3 regions of the Priestia sp. ABM2_011 genome follow, and region 1 is predicted to be linked to each of the others. Evidence: riboswitches for the same ligand, from Rfam matches in the RefSeq annotation. Region 1 holds a riboswitch; each other region holds the start of a gene.
What was found. Region 1 has a riboswitch for S-adenosylmethionine ahead of ACXAE4_RS20760 (trans-sulfuration enzyme family protein). Riboswitches for the same ligand answer to the same signal wherever they lie in the genome.
Positions count from the first base shown of each region.

Region 2: another riboswitch for S-adenosylmethionine. It lies ahead of ACXAE4_RS08125 (hypothetical protein); the one in region 1 lies ahead of ACXAE4_RS20760 (trans-sulfuration enzyme family protein).
Region 3: another riboswitch for S-adenosylmethionine. It lies ahead of mtnK (S-methyl-5-thioribose kinase); the one in region 1 lies ahead of ACXAE4_RS20760 (trans-sulfuration enzyme family protein).

Region 1 covers NZ_JBSWUB010000001.1:3,899,796-3,906,064, forward strand. The annotation lists gene ACXAE4_RS20755 (trans-sulfuration enzyme family protein) at 1-403, opposite strand, end outside; gene ACXAE4_RS20760 (trans-sulfuration enzyme family protein) at 387-1,532, opposite strand; SAM riboswitch class I at 1,604-1,721, opposite strand; gene ACXAE4_RS20765 (hypothetical protein) at 1,888-2,550, opposite strand; gene ACXAE4_RS20770 (spore coat protein) at 2,620-3,699, opposite strand; gene ACXAE4_RS20775 (CotH kinase family protein) at 3,842-4,927, opposite strand; gene ACXAE4_RS20780 (CotG/ExsB N-terminal domain-containing protein) at 5,099-5,557, shown strand; gene ACXAE4_RS20785 (hypothetical protein) at 5,703-5,849, shown strand; gene ACXAE4_RS20790 (YppG family protein) at 5,881-6,269, opposite strand, start outside.
Region 2 covers NZ_JBSWUB010000001.1:1,546,805-1,553,073, forward strand. The annotation lists gene ACXAE4_RS08105 (glycosyltransferase family 2 protein) at 1-870, shown strand, start outside; gene ACXAE4_RS08110 (hypothetical protein) at 978-1,418, shown strand; gene ACXAE4_RS08115 (GNAT family N-acetyltransferase) at 1,500-1,946, shown strand; gene ACXAE4_RS08120 (hypothetical protein) at 1,985-2,254, opposite strand; SAM riboswitch class I at 2,376-2,477, shown strand; gene ACXAE4_RS08125 (hypothetical protein) at 2,541-2,885, shown strand; gene ACXAE4_RS08130 (DUF1540 domain-containing protein) at 2,986-3,144, shown strand; gene alaP (alanine permease AlaP) at 3,461-4,864, shown strand; gene ACXAE4_RS08140 (TerD family protein) at 4,930-6,269, opposite strand, start outside.
Region 3 covers NZ_JBSWUB010000001.1:4,061,665-4,067,933, forward strand. The annotation lists gene ACXAE4_RS21595 (pyridoxal phosphate-dependent aminotransferase) at 1-405, opposite strand, end outside; gene ACXAE4_RS21600 (carbon-nitrogen family hydrolase) at 518-1,300, shown strand; SAM riboswitch class I at 1,392-1,543, shown strand; gene mtnK (S-methyl-5-thioribose kinase) at 1,679-2,851, shown strand; gene mtnA (S-methyl-5-thioribose-1-phosphate isomerase) at 2,887-3,945, shown strand; gene ACXAE4_RS21615 (hypothetical protein) at 4,070-4,309, shown strand; gene ACXAE4_RS21620 (hypothetical protein) at 4,384-4,548, shown strand; gene ACXAE4_RS21625 (methylated-DNA--[protein]-cysteine S-methyltransferase) at 4,549-5,052, opposite strand; gene ACXAE4_RS21630 (PAS domain S-box protein) at 5,072-6,269, opposite strand, start outside.

The DNA of each region.
Region 1 (6,269 bases):
CTACTTTCTCAACCTTCGTTGTATCAACAAAAGTTGTTTTGATACCAAACTTTGAAAATAGTCGTGTTAATACACGATATGTCCCGCCGTACGTATCGTGTGAAACTAAAATTTCATCTCCTGATTCAAAAATAGATAACACCGATGAAATAGCAGCCATACCTGATGAAAAAGCAAAACCAGCGTATCCATTTTCTAGCTGAGCAATAGTGTTTTCTAAAGCCTCACGCGTTGGGTTTCCTGAACGAGAATAGTCATAGCGGCCGTTGTTCGTCTCATCTTCTTGATTAAATGTAGATACCTGATAAATAGGTACGTTAACCGCTCCAAAATGACCGTCAATTCCTGTATTTGCATGAATTAAGTTCGTACCAAATCTATGTTTATTATTGTTGGTATGCATCAAATGCCTCCTTCAAATCTTTAATTAAATCATCTGCGTGCTCAATTCCAACTGATAATCGAAGTAAACAGTTTGTTACTCCGACACGATTTCGAATTTCCTCCGGAATATCAGCGTGTGTTTGACGAGCTGGGAATGTCATTAAACTTTCCACGCCTCCTAAGCTTTCTGCAAATGTAATAACTTTAACATTTTCTAAAAGTACTGACACGATGTTAGGGTGTGAGACAGCAAAAGAAATCATGCCTCCAAATCCAGTTGCTTGTTTCTTCATGATTTCATAGCCCGGATGTGTTTCAAGACCAGGGTAATACACTTTTTCCACGGAATCATGAGCAGTAAGCCAATTTGCAATTTTCAGTGCGTTTTCGTTATGTTTTTCCATACGAAGCGCTAGCGTCTTAATACCGCGCAATAACAGCCAGCTATCCTGTGGACCTAAGATTGCCCCAGCTGCATTTTGATAAAAACGAATTTTCTCTCCTAAGCTACTACATCGAGCGACTACAAGACCAGCAACTACATCATTATGACCCCCAATGTATTTGCTTGCACTATGTATCACAATATCTGCTCCGAGCTCTAAAGGACGCTGATAGTAAGGGGACATGAATGTATTGTCAACGATAGTAAGCAAATCATGCTGTTTAGCTAACGCAATTGCTTCTGGCAAATCAGTCACGTGCATCATTGGATTTGTAGGTGTTTCAATAAATAGAGCTTTCGTGTTGGGACGAAGCGCATCTTTTACTTGCTCGAGATGGGCTGTGTTGACGTACGAAACAGTAATTCCTTGCTCTGAAAAGATTTCATTTAGTACTCGGTACGTTCCTCCGTATAAATCCTCTGATACAATTAAATGATCTCCGTTTTTAAATAGTGCTAAAACTGCCATTACACCCGCCATTCCTGAAGCGAATGCTACTCCTACTTCGCCTTTTTCTAAAGCAGCAATTGCTTCTTCCAATGCTGTACGAGTAGGGTTTGCCGTACGTGCATAGTCAAATCCCGTACTTTGCCCTAAAGCAGGATGAGCAAATGTTGATGCTTGGTAAATGGGTGTTGTAATAGAACCTGTTGAAGGGTCACGACCTACTCCTGAACGAACTAATAAAGTTTCAATTTTCATCTATTTCTCTCCTTAACTCAAAATAAAAAACACTCTTCACAGATGGAAGAGTGTTCGTTTATACACGATTTCTCTCATCTGTTAGAACAATACTGATGTTCCACAGGAATTAGCACCGTTCAAATGAATGTTTCATTTGATGGTTGCCGGGCATCGCAGGGCCAGTCCCTCCGCCACTCTTGATAAGAGTTCTATATAATTGTTGGTGGTTAACGTTTGTTGTTACTAACTTTAATAAAGATTTTCTTTATTGTCAACATAATTTTCTAAAAAATTTAAATCATCTCATTTGTTTATTCAATATACTTGTCCTGATAAGCACATAAAAAAAGAGACGACACCAAGGTCTCTTTTTCTAAGGCAAGTGCACAGATTTTACGTGAGCTAACTTCCAGTACATACTTTCTCCATTTGCCGTAATTAGTTCAACAATATTATTAGAAACTTCTTTAAGTACGCCAATTTTTTCTGATTGATCCCCTAAATCTAATACGACCAGTTGATTTTCATATTTTTTAAGCTGCTCTTCAAAGTTTCTGACAAAAGGTGCAGAGGCAGGCCTTACTGGGAGCTCTTTGTCACTTAAAGAATAAGGGGTTAACTCATTACTATAAGGGGTAAGCCATTTCAAATGATGTAAAGAAACAAAGACATTTTTATATACTGGAGAATAAAACACAAGATAATCATTCAGCACGCTTGTAATATAGCCATGCAATGATTTTCCTCCTGTTACATAAATTTCAATAAATTTTCCTTTTGCCTGCTGTAAAATATTACGATAAGAAATCCGCTGACTTTCTTCTATTAAGTTCTCTTCTATGGTTCGTAAAGGTGTATAATCTTCTTCTGAAACCTCTCGCAAGCGATGTATGTGTAAAAGAGGAATATACAAATAATCATGTCCATTATATAAAACCATTACATCTAACCCGAGATCAACAAGTTTTCCTATAAACGTTGTTTTCCCTGATATATCGACTTCAACAATTTTATCAATATAATGATTCATACTCATTCTCATTCTCCTCCTTTTTCCTATATGATAGAAAAGGTGCTTTATAAGCACCTTTTACGTTCCAGTTCGTCATGCTTTCCAACGATAATTTTTCGTTTTAATAACTTTTTCACCTGGTGTTGAAGAGCGTGAACCCGTACGGCGTCCTCCCGAGCGATCGTCTGTGCGACCTCCTGTACGTCTTCCGGTACGGTCTCCAGTACGGCCATCCGTGCGACCTCCGGTTCTATCTACTGTAGTTGACTCTTGCATAGAATCTTCTTCATTTGTATCTCCATTTTGCTCAGAATTTTCTTCATTTTGCTTGAAAGATCCTTTTGATCCTAAGGCAATGGTTTTTACGTGTCTTGGTTGTAAACGTAAAACTTGATTATTTTGTACAAGAGTAAAGTTTCCACTGCGGCTTTGAACTAATACACCTTCCACAGCCTCTGGGCCTCCACCGTTAATAGCTACCCATCTATGTGAAAACTCTTCAAACAGTTCATTAAAACTTTTCGCTTTGATATAATCAGGTGTTTCTTCAACTAATAATGGATTTTGCGGAACAACAGGTGTATTTTTGCTTACAACTTCACTTACACTCTTTATATGCTCTACATTGATATAAACGACGCCGTCATCTTCTGTTAATAATACGACATACGCAGATTCAAATGAGCCTAATACGTCAAGGATTTTACCCACTTTCTTCTCTGGACCACCTTGATTTATTTGCACCTGCTTATCTTTCATTAATAATAGAGTACCTGCAAATGTGTTAGCTCTGTGAAGTTCTACTTCACTATTAAATCCAGAAAATGTTTGTGCCGAATTAGACTTCGTATCCTCTGTAATGCTTTTAACATGGGCAAGCTGATAATAAATAAATGTATACTGCTGCTGTGGAATAAGCTGAGCCGGCTGATTATTTTGCTGGTTGTTATTTTGATTTGTTTCAAGAGCAAGTGTTAAATAATCTGATTGAACGTCAATTAAATATCCCGTTTTAGATTCAGGCCCCCCGCGATATACAGTCACTACTCTCCCTTTTAGTGGTTTAAAATGGGCAGAGTAGCCCGTGCTTTCAGCTTGTTGAACTTTGCGAGCGCGACTACGATTTGCATTTTGAGTTTGATCTTGATTTTGGTCGTAGTAATAGTTACTCATTGTTTTTCCTCCTTATTGATTATCCTTATTGGTCATTCATACTGTATATATACGTATCATGTACAGCTATTGATTTCCTGCATTTGCCTATTATTAACAAAATCCACTGTTGCCTATAAATTGCCTATAAATCTATCTCTTTTTAAAGAGTCAAAAGGTTATTTTGAATATACGCTGTTCGTTCTTTTATAAAAGACAGCATAAATTCGGGTTCTTTATAAAATTGCTCCAAGTTATCTTTTACGTAAGGATCTTTTAATACATATGGAGCAATATACTCATGCAGTTGATAAATGATTGGTTTCATGTATTCTATTGTAAATTGATTATTTAGAACATTGTTCATTTTTTGAACATATCGCTTTTTAATGCTGTTCACCGCCAGTAAGCGAGCTGTAAGCGTATTAAATCCTTGTGCACGGACATAGTCTCCTTCCATTACTTTTCCATTTACATCTCTTCCCCAAGTTGCATCATAATCCCATGGAATCAGTTCAAAGCGCCCGCTTTCATGATTTAGATAGAGCGCATAGTTATGGACAAAACCGTCGTAATTCTGCATACAAATAATACCGACTAACCAAGATAAGTAGCGGTCGACGTTCAGGTACTTCTCAATATTCTGTTCGAATTCCGTATTTGTCCATGTATTAATATTAAATATAAACTTTTCTAATTTTTCCTCGTCTCCTTCTCTCACTGCTTTATCTTCATATCCAGATAACAAAGTTGTTTTTGGCTTTTTATCCAAATCGCTCATCAAAGAAAAATTAGCATCTCCGTCCACTGCATAAAATATGGATCCATCCGCTAAATTTCTTTTTTTCAAAAATAGTTCATCTACCGATTCGAGCTGAAGATATATTCCTTCATTTTTCCCATTAATCTTAAGAGTGACAAACTGAGAGTGGGGAGATAAAACATCTAAAGAAGAGAAAAAATCGAGGGACAATTTGTTGCGCATAAGCGATGGATCTTTGTATTCAGCGTTTAGGTGTATTTCTTTGGCGCGCTGAAATATTTTCGGAGAATAAAATTCAATATAATATGACTTTTTCTTCATCTTCCGAATATGGGAACCTCTTAGGAGCAAATCAATATCGTAGCGTTTTTTGTTAAACTTCATCGTTGCCTGAACCGCTTCTTCTGACCAAATATCTCTTTGCATTTCCTTTAAATCTTTTACATTCACAAACAGAGCGTATTGAGGGATTTCTTTTTGCTTCATGATTCGACCACCTTTCTTCAATTATTAAAGTATATGAAGGGTAAATTCTCCATGATACCCCGCAGCATCAACTATTTCCGCAAACTCCACTTTTGACTCATATCAAGGACAAGCATCATCGCGTATTCTATTAATGCAAGACCTAGTCCAATTGACAAGGAGGTTTTTGTATTGCATATTACAGCTGAAAAAATTAAAGAGGCTGCTGAAGCCCTAGAATGTACAGAACTGAAATCTTTTATGTTTCAAGAGCCAACTGCCGGTCCACTAACAAAGCCGCGTCGCTCTTCTCGTAGCTCTCGTCGCAGCTCTCGCCGTTCTACCCGCGGTACGCGTCGCTCTTCTCGCGGCTCTCGTCGTTCTACTCGCCGCTCTCACCGTTCTACTCGCGGCTCTCGTCGTTCTACTCGCCGCTCTCGCCGTTCTACTCGCCGCTCTCGCCGTTCTACTCGCCGCTCTCGTCGTTCTACTCGCCGCTCTCGCCGTTCTACTCGCCGCTCTCGCCGTTCTACTCGCCGTTCTCGTCGTTCTACTCGCCGCTCTCGCCGTTCTACTCGCCGCTCTCGTCGTTCTACTCGCCGCTCTCGCCGTTCTACTCGCCGCTCTCGCCGTTCTACTCGCCGCTCTTAATTTCTCTAAACACTCATCTTTATTGCAAAAAAACGCCGAAGAACTACGAATGTCTTCGGCGTTTTTTTCCACTTATAGAAGGTGCACATTTGGAAATATACTAAGATGGAGCGTTATTCATTTTACATAGAAAAGGAGAGCTTTTATGAAAAAAAACAAGCATCGAATTTTAACTTCATCAACTACAGATGTCGAAGAAATCAAACGTTTAAATGCGCAGTCTGGACTAACTTACAATGAAGTATTTGCACTTCTTGGAGAAAACTATTTGAAAAATCAACAGAAAAAATAATAAGCTGGGACTAGAAAACAACTTCTAGTCCTTATACTTTGAAAATCCCGGAAAACCCTTTTACTAAGGATGTTAATTGGTTCATGGCTCCCATCATCTGTCCGGCAGTATTCATCATTTTGTTCATATCGTAATTGCCATCACTCGATTTAAACTGAGACATTAATGACTGAAATTGAGATGGCTGAGGCTTTTGCTGCTGACCTTTAGGATATGGATTAAAAGGCGCACCTGCATTGTTGTACATGGGCTGCTGGTACATTCCGTTCATATAGGGAATTTGCTGAGGGCCAAAAGGCATTTGTTGCTGAGCGTACGGATGTTGCGGCATATAAGCTTCCGTCCATAGCTGCTGGTGATACTGTGGAAATGGATGTACCTGACTTAAATCAAAACGTTCTGGTTGATGTTGCTCATAAT
Region 2 (6,269 bases), 2.4 Mb from region 1:
AGTGAAAGCACTATTTTATTTGTAGACGATGGAAGTAAAGACAGCACGTGGTCGCTTATTGAAAAAGAAAGCTGCAGCAATTTGTTTGTAAAAGGGTTAAAGTTAGCGCGAAATGTAGGACATCAAAATGCTTTGCTTGCAGGATTAGAAGTAGCTCATAAGCAATCTGACTGCGTCATTTCCATTGACGCGGATTTGCAAGATGATATCAGCGTCATTCGTACTTTTGTAGAGAAATATTGGCTCGGGTATGAAGTTGTATATGGCGTTCGAGACAGCAGAGAAACCGATACATTTTTCAAACGAACCACGGCAGTAGGGTTTTATCGTTTTATGAACAAGCTAGGAATTCAGCTCATTCAAAATCACGCTGATTTTCGCCTTATGAGCAAACGTGCTCTTGGTGAACTCATGAAATATAAAGAAGGAAACGTCTTTTTGCGGGGCCTTGTACCATTAGTAGGATTTCGCTCCACGGAAGTCACATATGACCGCAAAGAACGGACGGCGGGTGAGTCAAAATATCCGCTAAAGAAAATGCTCGCTTTTGCATTTGACGGGATTACGTCTTTTAGCGTAGCACCTATACGCTTACTGACGCTGCTTGGAGGAGCTTCGTTTCTCTTTAGTATTTTGTTTGGCATTTATGCGCTGATTCAAAAATATTTAGATCATACGCAAATTGGCTGGACGTCTCTTATTTTATCAATTTGGCTTGTAGGCGGCCTGCAGCTAATGGGAATAGGTCTTGTCGGAGAATACATTGGCAAGATTTTCAACGAAGTGAAACAGCGTCCTAAATATGCGATTGAAAGAGATTTATATACAAAACACTCGTTAGACAAACAAAAAGATTTGCTGATGCATTAATTAAGAAGCTTCTCCTGAATGGAGAGGCTTTTTTGTTAAAGTGTTTATCATAATTTTTAAGGTAATAGGAGATGCTACTACTAAAATTTCTAAGGAGATCAAAATCTATGAAAAGACTACTTTATACAGTCAGCACTTTTTGTTTTGTTTGGCTTGCTTTTGCAACCATTCATGTCAGCGCTCTTTCGATTGAGAAACTTCCAATGAAGAAATCATCTGAACAATGGTCGGTCGAACTGACAAAAGCGAGCATGACGGGAGATAATCAGCTAAAGTGGAAAAATAACGTCTATCATACATATGGATTAACCGTTGAAAACATTGGAAAAGACGTAGAGCGTGTGCAGGTCCAAGCTTTTAGGCACGAAGGAAAAAATAAGGCGAAATACAGCTTGTTTTCTCCTATTGAAAGGTCTAACTTAAGCAAAAGCGGTCAGCGTTTTCGCTATGCCAATTTTGCTGTTCCTGGAAAAGCGGCAGGCTTAGACATCATGATTAACTGGACGGATGAACAAGGCAACCATCAAGAACATTTTGAATTTAAATAAAAGTCTTCGCTTAGGCGAAGACTTTTTTTTGCAGGAATTTATCTCTGTATGTGGAAAACGAACACGAAAGGAGAGATTGTGATGATTGCAAAAGCTACTGAAGAAGAAATACAGGAAATTCGGACGAAATCTGCTGATGCGCTGTTTGAAGGAACAACGCATCAGTTTCAACCGTCAACTGAACGCGTAAATGAACTAATTGATAATGCCCTTGAAAAAGGGTGTTATTATTTAGTATCTAGACAAGAAAATAAACTTGCAGGCTGGGTTTTTGTCGGTCCATCTGCCGACTTCTTTTCAAAAGCAGAAATTGGCTTTATCTACGAGTTATATGTTTTACCAGAATACCGCGGGCAAGGTCTAGCCAAGCCGTTAATGCAAAAAGCAATTGATGAATTGTCTATCAAAGGATACCCTGAAATCAGACTCAGCGTTCATGCTGGGAATTTTGCACAGCATGTGTACCGTGAACTTGGATTTGTAGATAAACAAATATCAATGAGCCTACAGGTGGCAAAACGTCCGTAATGTTGGTGAATGTCAGCGAGTCCATAAAACATAAGATGTTATACATGCGATGAGGTTCGGTAATGAAAGTAAAAGCAAATAAGTAGCCCAAACGGTGCTTTTATCCAGTGATTCAACAGCTCCGGCACCTGTATTACCTGAGGAGGGGGATCTTCAAGCGCGTTCATAACTAAAGCCGCCGCTGCTAAAATAATCCCTCCAATGCTTCCGGTTGTTTTGACAATTGCAACGTGGAAAGTAGATGAAAAAGCAATGCTAAGAAGCAGCAGCAAGCTTCCCAAAAAAGCAGATAACATATATCGTTTCATGTGCTCACCATCCTTTATAAAATCATACCATATTTTACTTCTTTTTTCTTTTTATTGAAAAGCTATTGACGTAACCTATAAAACATATTAGAATAGTCAGAAATAATTTAAAAGCGAAATATTCTTATCTAGAGAGGTGGAGGGACTGGCCCTTTGAAGCCTCAGCAACCACAATCATTGAATGGTGCTAATTCCAGCATAGCCTAGCTCTGACAGATAAGAAGAGGAATCTTTTTCTATGATGAAATCCTCTTCTTAGGAAGAAACATTTCGTATAGAAAAGGTGATGACATTGAAAAATACACAACAGGCGCTAAGCGTTGATGATTATTTAGATCTATACTTGTTAGCAAAAGAACTAAAAGACGAAACGTGGCAGCAGGAAATTTTAGCCGCGCTAAAAACGAAGCAAAATCGTTCATTTGAAGACAAACAATCCGCACTCGTTCAAGAAATATGGGAAGATTTTAAACAGTTAAATGAAGATATTTCTTTTACGTATCGCTTAATTCAAGAAGAGCCAACTAATGAACAGTTTCAAGTTAAATTAAGGAACTTGAGAGAACGGCGGATCACGCTGAGTCGTGAATTATATTTAGCTAAAAAACAGTATGTTGAACACACGCAGTAAAAGGATCCGCTTGATAAACAAGCGGTTTTTTTGCATGTAAATGTTAGAAGCGTTCTATTTCGGGTAGTAAATAGATAAGACAAAAAAAGGAGGGATAACAGTGGCCCAAGGTGTATTATGTGAAGTGAATGAGTGCATGTATTGGAAATCGGGAAATAAATGCAGTGCAGAGTCCATTTACGTTGTGAGTCCTGAAAGTAGTCACCATGTTTCTGAAACGGAAGAACCTGGCTGTAAAACTTTTGAACCCGCGAGATAAATGCTAGTTTTATAAAAAAGCATAAAATGAACGATGCGCTGACGGAGTTGAGTCGGCGTTTTTCTATTTTTAAAAAAATACTATTACTTAGGTGCGATAATAAATACATAGTAAAAAAGCAGTGTCTACGTCTAATTGTGCGTTTAAACAAAATGATACGATAATTTTTTTGTTTTTCGACAAAAGAAAAACGAGAGAAAGGTGATAGAATACAAATATACAGCCTAGCTGACTTTTAGCATAAATTTATATGAAAGCGCTAACAAAAAAGCTGTATTCATCTCGTTTTGACAGATTGGAAAAAGGGGAGACGTTTATGCAGGGGAAAACTCAGGGGAAAGAATTGAAACGCGGGTTAGAAGAAAGACATGTGACGCTGATGTCCTTAGGAGCAGCCATAGGGGTAGGGCTGTTTCTTGGATCTGCATCTGCTATTAAATTAGCAGGGCCGGGAATATTATTGGCGTATGGATTTAGCGGAATGATTATGTTTTTTATTATGAGAGCACTTGGAGAAATGGCGATTCAAAAACCTGTTGCAGGTTCATTCAGCAAGTACGCGCGCGACTATTTAGGGCCCCTTGCTGGTTATCTAACAGGTTGGAACTACTGGTTTTTATGGGTTGTAACATGTATGGCTGAAATTACAGCCGTTGGTATTTATATGGGATATTGGTATCCGGATGTACCAAACTGGATTTGGGCGTTATCGGCGCTTGTCATCATGACAACAGTTAACTTCTTAGCTGTTAAGGCATATGGTGAACTGGAATTTTGGTTTGCACTTATTAAAATTTTAGCGATTGTGTTAATGATTGCCGTTGGATTATTAATGATTGTGTTTGGAATCGGGAACGGCGGCGTTGCGACGGGTATTAAAAACTTATGGGACAACGGCGGGCTGTTCCCGAACGGATTCAAAGGTATTTTACTGTCGCTGCAAATGGTTATGTTTGCATATTTAGGAATTGAAATGATCGGCGTTACCGCGGGAGAAGTGAAAAATCCAGAAAAATCTCTAGCAAGAGCGATTGATTCGGTCTTTTGGCGTATTCTTATTTTCTACGTTGGTGCATTATTTGTCATTATGTCGATTTATCCTTGGCAAGAAATTGGTTCACAGGGAAGCCCGTTTGTATTAACATTTGAAAAAATCGGGATTCCAGCAGCGGCAGGCATTATTAACTTTGTGGTGCTAACAGCAGCTCTTTCTTCTTGTAACAGCGGTATTTTTAGTACAGGCCGTATGCTGTTTAACTTAGCAGAGCACGGAGAAGCTCCAAAAGGATACGGTCAGCTGACAAAAGGCGGCGTACCTGGAAAAGCTGTTTTAGCATCAGCGGGTGCGTTATTAGTCGGAGTAGCGTTAAACTACATTGTGCCTGCCAAAGTATTTACGTGGGTAACAAGCATTGCAACATTCGGTGCGATTTGGACTTGGGGAATTATTTTGCTTTCTCAAATTAAGTATCGCAAAACGCTAAAAAAAGGTGAAGAGGCAAAGTTAAAATACAAAATGCCTTTATTTCCGTTAACGTCTTATGTGTCACTTGCGTTCCTAGCGCTGGTGGTTGTTCTTATGGCGTACAATCCAGATACAAGAATTGCAGTTGTTATCGGACCACTATGGTTTATCGGTCTTATTATTGCGTACTACGCAAAAGGATTTCATAAACGAAGTCAAGGTTCAGCTGGGACTGAGCAAAAGCTAGTGAAGTAAACGAAAAGACCTCTTTCTTGGAAAGAGGTCTTTTCGTTTATTTGTTCTTACTTTCCTATAAATAATTAGTTTAGATAGGTTTCAATAATTGTTTCAATATCATAAGGAGTAACACCTTCATCAAGCGAATAAATAGTGTCAGCTTTTTGTTTGTCATGGACAAGTGTTCCTCTAGCTTGTGCGTGAAATGAAAAAAGATCATAAAGCGTTGGCTTTAACAGCTTTGTCATGGCTTTTCCCATAAGAGAGACCGAACCATTGTTTTGTTCAAGATTATTTTCAAATTCAACATGGTGATGCAGCGAAATATCCGTCCAGATTAATTTTCGCTCTTGTAAATCAAAAATTAAAGGGATGGAGATGGTGGAATCACTAGCAAGATCTACTTTATTTTGTACGGTAGAAGGTTCGAATATCTCGCCGGACTCTATGTGCTGTCTCATCATCCATCCTCCAAAACATTCGGGAAGCATAACAAAAGGCTGGACAGAAAATGAATAAACGTTCATCAATATATAACGGCCGCCTTTTTTTAGAATCGTAGGGATATGCAAGTCAATAAATTCACATGCCCCGTTAGGAGCAGATGTAATATCTCCGCTGTGAAAAGCTTTGAAGCTTTTTGAAGATAAGTTTGTATAAGAAATATGCTCTTTATACTGCCAGTTTTCATCGTAAATTCCGGCAGATAAATCAATATCTACACTACCGGTATGTTCACCATTTGCAAAGCCTTCTTTCCACCAAATGAAAAAACGAAGCGTATCGCCTTCAGGAATTGTTAATTTACTTCCCCTGCTAATCGTTTTTAATGTTTTGCTGCTTGAACGCTGTGAAAACGGTATAGTTTGTTCACGCAAACGTTCATCAAGCCATACATTTCCAAGAGGTGGCAACTTAGCAAAACGGTCATGTAAAGCATCTTTGCATGCATCTATTACACCATCACAAAGATTTTTACGAAGAGAGGGTAAGGGATTATCAAGCGCCATTACTTTGGACACATTCCCTTTTGGAAACACTACGCGCATATCTTGTCTATGATGTCGATGTTTCATATGTGAATAGAGCTGAAGCAGTACTGGCGTAGAGACGTGATGAGCGACCGCTGCAAATGCTGTAATAATAGAAGCAGCTTCTTGTTCCCCAGTAGATAAGCGCAGCAAATGGTCAATTCGTCTAGCAAAGTCACCTGGACGTTTTTCTAAAAGTGAAACTGCTTTTGAGACGTCTTGTTGCTCGAGTGCTTTCTCTAATTTACTATAGAACGTCAATGGTCTTTTATGATTCCGAACAGTATCGAATCCTTTAGCAGCATGAGGAAATCGATGTTTGTATTCTCCAGGATGTAAAATTTCACCTAAACGAATCCACTTTACTTTATAACGAAACATATCTTCTTCTA
Region 3 (6,269 bases), 160 kb from region 1:
TCCAGACCAGTAATCAGGATATCCAGGATCCGGAACCAGCACCGTATCTCCAGGGTTTAATAAGCACTGCGGAATTTCTACAAGTCCACCCTTCCCGCCAAACAAAATAGCTACTTCTTTTTCAGGATCCACATCAACGCCATATTCTCGTTTATAAAAAGTCGCAACGGCCTCTTTTAAAAACTGGTGCCCCCGAAATGGAGAATATTTATGATGCATAGGATTAGCACTTGCTTTTTGGAGTGTTTCTACAATATGTGAAGGAGTAGGCTGATCAGGATTTCCCTGCCCTAAGTTAATAACGTCGTGCCCTTGGGCCATTACTTTTCCTACCTTGCCTACAAGTGATGCAAAAAATTGTTTTGGTAAACTTTTTAATAGTTCCGATTGCTCAAATTGTTTCATCATCGCACACCTTCTCAAAAAATTCTTGAAATTCTAGTCACAAATAATATATTGTAATACTCAACTTGTAAAGTCATTTTTTTCAACTACTAAAAAAAGGACGGATGATAAAGTGAGTGTAAAAATCACGTGTTTGCAGCTTGATATTGCGTTTGGAAACCCAACTAAAAACCGAAAATATATTCAACAAAAAATGACGGAAGCTCTAAAAGAAAACCCTGACATCCTTGTGCTTCCTGAGCTATGGGATACAGCTTATGATTTGACGCGGCTAGACGAAATTGCCGATGATGAAGGACAGCAGGCCAAGCAATTAATCTCTCAATTTGCTAAAACGAACGAAGTAAATATTGTGGCAGGTTCGATCGCGAAAAAAACAGAGCAAGGCGTCACAAATACGATGTATATTTTTGACCGAAAAGGTCGTGAAGTATCACAATACAGTAAGCTGCACTTATTTAAATTAATGGATGAGCACCTCTATCTAGAAGCAGGAACAGCAAAAAATCTTTTTACACTTGAACAGTCTTTATGCGCAGGAGTTATTTGTTACGATATTCGTTTTCCAGAATGGATTCGCGTGCATACTAGCAGCGGAGCAGAAGTCTTATTTGTTGTTGCTCAGTGGCCGGCTCCAAGACTTGCCCATTGGAAAGCACTGCTCATTAGCCGCGCAATCGAAAATCAATGCTATGTAATCGCGTGTAATCGTGTAGGCCAAGATCCTAATAACACATTTGCCGGACATTCCTTAGTCATCGATCCGTGGGGAGAAATAATCGCTGAAGCTGGCGATAGCGAAGAACTTTTAAGTGCCGACGTTAACCTGGAACTTGTAAAAGAAATTCGTAAACAAATTCCTGTCTTTACAGATCGCCGCACAGAATTTTATTAATTATGTATTGACAGCCGTTTTTTTGCATGATACGATTTTCACCAGATAACATAAAATTTTCAAACAAATCAAAATTGAATAAGTAATCGTACTCTTATCAAGAGTTGGCTGAGGGATTTGGCCCTGTGAAGCCCAGCAACCGACCGTCATTCCATCCTAAGATGGATCACACCCGTAAAACATGTTTTTACAAAGGCACGGTGCTAATTCCAACAGAAAGTAATTCTTTCTGGCAGATAAGAGGTTTGAACACTACAATCAAGCCTCTTTCCAACGAAAGAGGCTTTTATATTTTCTAAAATTATAAAAGCCTCCATACATTCTTAAACCTATTAACTTAGTAAACAAATCAGTTTAATAAACTATGGAGGGATTCTAATGTCAACAACAAAAACAGAGAAGTATCAGCCTTTAACAGAAATTTCAGCAATCAAACTTGTGAAAAAGCTAGGTCTCTTTGATGCCACAGAAGCACTGACTGCCCGTGAAATCGGTGATGGCAACTTAAATCTCGTCTTTCACATCATAAATGATCAAACGAATAAATCCATTATCGTCAAACAAGCACTTCCTTATGCAAAAGTTGTAGGCGAGAGCTGGCCTCTATCCTTGAACCGTGCCACGATTGAAAGCAATGCGCTCAAGCAATTCGGTGCATTTACCCCTGAACTCGTACCAGCTGTGTATTACCACGATGAAACGCTTGCTGTTACGGTCATGGAAGATCTGTCTCATTTAACGATTTCCCGCGCCGGACTTATTCAAGGAGAAAGTTATCCCCTGCTTTCACAGCATATCGGTTCTTTTCTAGGACATATTGCGTTCAAAACGTCGGATTTTGCCTTAAAGCCTCAGGATAAAAAAGAAGAAGTCGTCAAGTACAGCAATCCGGACTTATGCAATATTACGGAAGATTTAGTTTTTACAGATCCTTTTTTTGATATCGATACAAATGAATTTGAAGAAGCGCTGCGTCCTGATGTAGAAGAATTGTGGAACGATGGAGATGTAAAGTTACAAGCAGCAAAATTAAAATATAAATTTTTAACAAATGCCCAAACGCTAATTCACGGTGATTTACATACAGGAAGCATATTTGCTAGCAGTCAAGAAACGAAAGTGATTGATCCAGAGTTTGCTTTTTACGGTCCGTTTGGATTCGATTTAGGCCAATTTGTTGCAAATTTATTTTTAAATGCTCTTTCTCGAAAAACAGATCGCGAACCGTTATTTGCACACATTACGAACACATGGAACGTATTTAAAGATACCTTTACTGCGCTTTGGCATTCTGAAAACACTGAACCTTTCGCTAAAGATGAGCGCTTGTTACATGAAATTTTAACGCAAACGTGGCAAGATGCTGTTGGATATGCAGGGTGTGAAATCATTCGACGTACGATTGGCTTAGCTCACGTGGCGGACTTAGACGAAATTTCTTCAGAGGAAAGAAAAATTAACGCTAAACGTACTGCGTTAAAAATTGGACGCTATTTACTTCTGCACCAACAAGACGTTTCACCAAATGAATTTGAACATTTACTTCGATAACGAATAATGTACACAATGAAAGGATCGGTATCAGCATGACAAATACACTATCACTTCCGCGCTCAGTGGAATGGAATGAATCATATATTACTTTATTAGATCAGCAGCAGCTTCCTGGCAAAGTTGAATATATTAAGCTGCAAACCATTAAAGACGTATGGGATGCTATCACTACCTTGAAAGTACGCGGAGCCCCTGCAATTGGCATTACGGCGGCTTTTGGTCTTGCTCTTTCTGCGCTTAGCTATGACACGGATTCAGTCAAGGAATTTAACAAAAAGCTAGCTCTAGATCAACAGTATTTAGCTAGTTCACGCCCGACTGCCGTCAATTTATTTTGGGCATTGGACCGCGTAGCGAAAAGCGCTGAATCCGCTTCGTCCGTTAATGAAGCTAAAACAAAAGTTGTTCATGAAGCGATTCAAATTCAAGTAGAAGATGAAGAAACGTGCTACCGAATTGGAGATCATGCCCTTTCTTTATTTAAAAAGAAAGATAAAATCATGACAATATGTAATGCTGGTTCAATTGCTACAGCTTATTATGGAACAGCATTAGCACCTTTTCACTTGTCTAAGCAGCGCGATATTCCGCTTGAAGTATTTGCTTGTGAAACAAGACCCGTTCTTCAAGGTTCTCGCTTAACAGCATGGGAACTTCAGCAGTCGGGAGTAGACGTTACGCTGATTACGGATAATATGGCTGCTCATACCATTAAAACAAAAGGAATTAATGGGATCATTGTAGGTGCTGACCGCATTGCAGCAAATGGCGATACGGCTAACAAAATTGGAACGTATGGACTTGCTCTTTTAGCGAAAGCATTCGGTATTCCATTTTACGTAGCAGCGCCGCAGTCCACATTTGATTTATCTATTCAAGACGGAAGCAGCATCCCTATTGAAGAACGTTCACCTAAAGAAGTAACGCACATTGGAGATACGCAAATTGCTCCAGACGGAATCTCTGTGTACAATCCAGCTTTTGATGTGACGCCAAGCGAACTGATTACGGCCATTATTACAGAGCATGGAGTTATCCATTCCCCGTCTTTTGAATCCATTCAAAAAGTTTTGCTGCAATCTGCTCAATAACAAGAGGCTGGGACAAAAGTATTTTAGCCCCACTGCAAAACGAACCACTAATCAACATGTTGATTAGTGGTTCGTTTTTTTGTGATGGTAAATATCGTTTTATCTGTTTCGTTCCCTCTAGCAGTTGATTGGAGGGCAAGGCGAAGACTCCTGCGGGGAAAACGGAAGGGGTGAGACCCCGCAGGAGCGCAAGCGACGAGGAGGCTCAGCGGCCGCCCGCGGAAAGCGAAGTCTTGCACGGAAATCAACTGCGGTGTCACAAGCGGTTCAGTTCATCTATACGAGTTGTTCATCTTTAGATGACATTGATTTTGTTATGTCTCAACCTTTTTTATTAAACAGCGCTTTTTGGCTGCATTTGTAACACAATTGTAACAGTACTCTCTGATTTTTCTACATATATTATAGGGGATTCTTTTTGAATAAGGAGGAGTAAAAATGAGTGCAGAGCAAAAAACGGATAAAAACAAAGCGTTGAATCGCAAGCAGCAATATCAGCTATTCGATTTATCCAAAGATGAAGAACTAAATTCCCTCCCTTCTCCTCAGCAAATTGACGGTGTTTTTGTGCAGGGAGAAGGCTGGAAATTAGACGGTGAATAGTTATTTTAACTCCAGAGCGCCTTTTGCTACATTTCTTTCAAGCATTAATAGTTTTTCTTTTATATGAGTTTGGGAACCTGCATAACCTGTTAAAGCTCCATTTTTACCAATAACACGGTGACAAGGTAAAATAATAGGCAGTGGATTTCGACGATTCGCTTGTCCCACAGCCCTTACGGCTTTAGAGCGATTAACAGACTCCGCTACATCACTATAAGACCACGTTTGTCCATAAGGTATACCTTTAAGCGTTAACCACACTTCTTTTTGAAAGTCTGTTCCTTTTATATCCAAAGGCACATCAAATGTTAGCGTGCGCCCTTCAGCATAATCCTGAAGCTGCCGCTTCGCTTCTTTCACAAGGTGATAATTCTCGTCATGGACAAGTTTTTTAAGCTGCTCGTTGTGATCATCGCTATCAAACCAAATATGTTGAACCCCTTTTTCCGAGGCTACAATATAAATTTTCAAATCAGAAAATAAGTTCATTTCTCCATAGTACATACTCGCTTATCCTTTCTGTTTAGGCTGGAAGAATAACACGAAAAGCTGTTCCTTCTCCTATTTTGCTTTCCACTTCAATTCGCCCTTTATGTTCTTCGATAATTTTATATGAGACCATCAAACCGAGCCCCGTTCCTTTTTCTTTTGTCGTATAAAATGGTTCTCCTAAGCGCTTGATGCGCTCTTCGGGCATTCCGTCTCCTTGATCTCGAATGGAGACCGTCACGTAGTGCGGCTCTGTAGAATAGACCTCAACAAAAATTCTTCCCCCGTTTGACGTAACTTCAATTGCGTTTTTAATTACATTTATTAGTACTTGTTTAATTTGGTTCGGCTCGCAGTATACCATTGGCAGCTGAGGGGACACACTTAGTTCAAACTGAATATTTTCTAAAAGCGCTTGAGCATTTAATAAATCAATCGTTTCTTTAACAACCGCAGCTAGATTTTTCTTTTCGAACTTTACGGCCTGTGGCTTAGCGAGTACTAGAAACTCTGTAATAATGGTTTCGATTCTTTTTAATTCGGATTTAATAATATCAAAATAAAGAGAGTGATCTTCTTGAATGCTGCTTTCTAGCAGCTGAACAAACCCTTTTAAAGCCGTCATCGGGTTGCGGATTTCATGCGCAATCCCAGCTGCTAACTGTCCGACTACTTGAAGCGTATCCGATTTCCGAATCTGCTCCTGCATTTGATTTCGTTCCGTTACGTCTCTTAAAAGCGTCATATATAGACCTGGCAAGATATCTTTTTTCGTAGAGAATTCGATGTTTTTAACTTTTTCGTTCCCCGTAACGTACGTAATCTCTCCTTCAGCTTCCCCTTTTTGCTCAATTGTTTCTTTATGCTCAATGACCGCATCTAAATTCGCTGAAGAAATAAAATCCTCCATGGAATGCGCACAAATCTCCTCTTTGCTGAGTTCGAGAATATCACAAAGAGAAGAATTCACATCAATAATATTTCGCTTGCCGTCCCATAAAACTAACCCATCGATCGAACCATTAAAAATCTGTCTGAATTTCTCTTCGTTATTCCGAAGCTCTTGTTCGATTTTTGTACGTTCACTAATGTTTCGAAAAATGGTTAAATGGTCTCCTTCTATAATGCCTTTTTTCCCTGTGAATTCCAACTGTTTGATTTCTCCATTTGGCATGTAAAAAGGAAGCTGATTGCGAATTTCTCCTTCTTTTTGAAATGTTTGCAGCATTTTT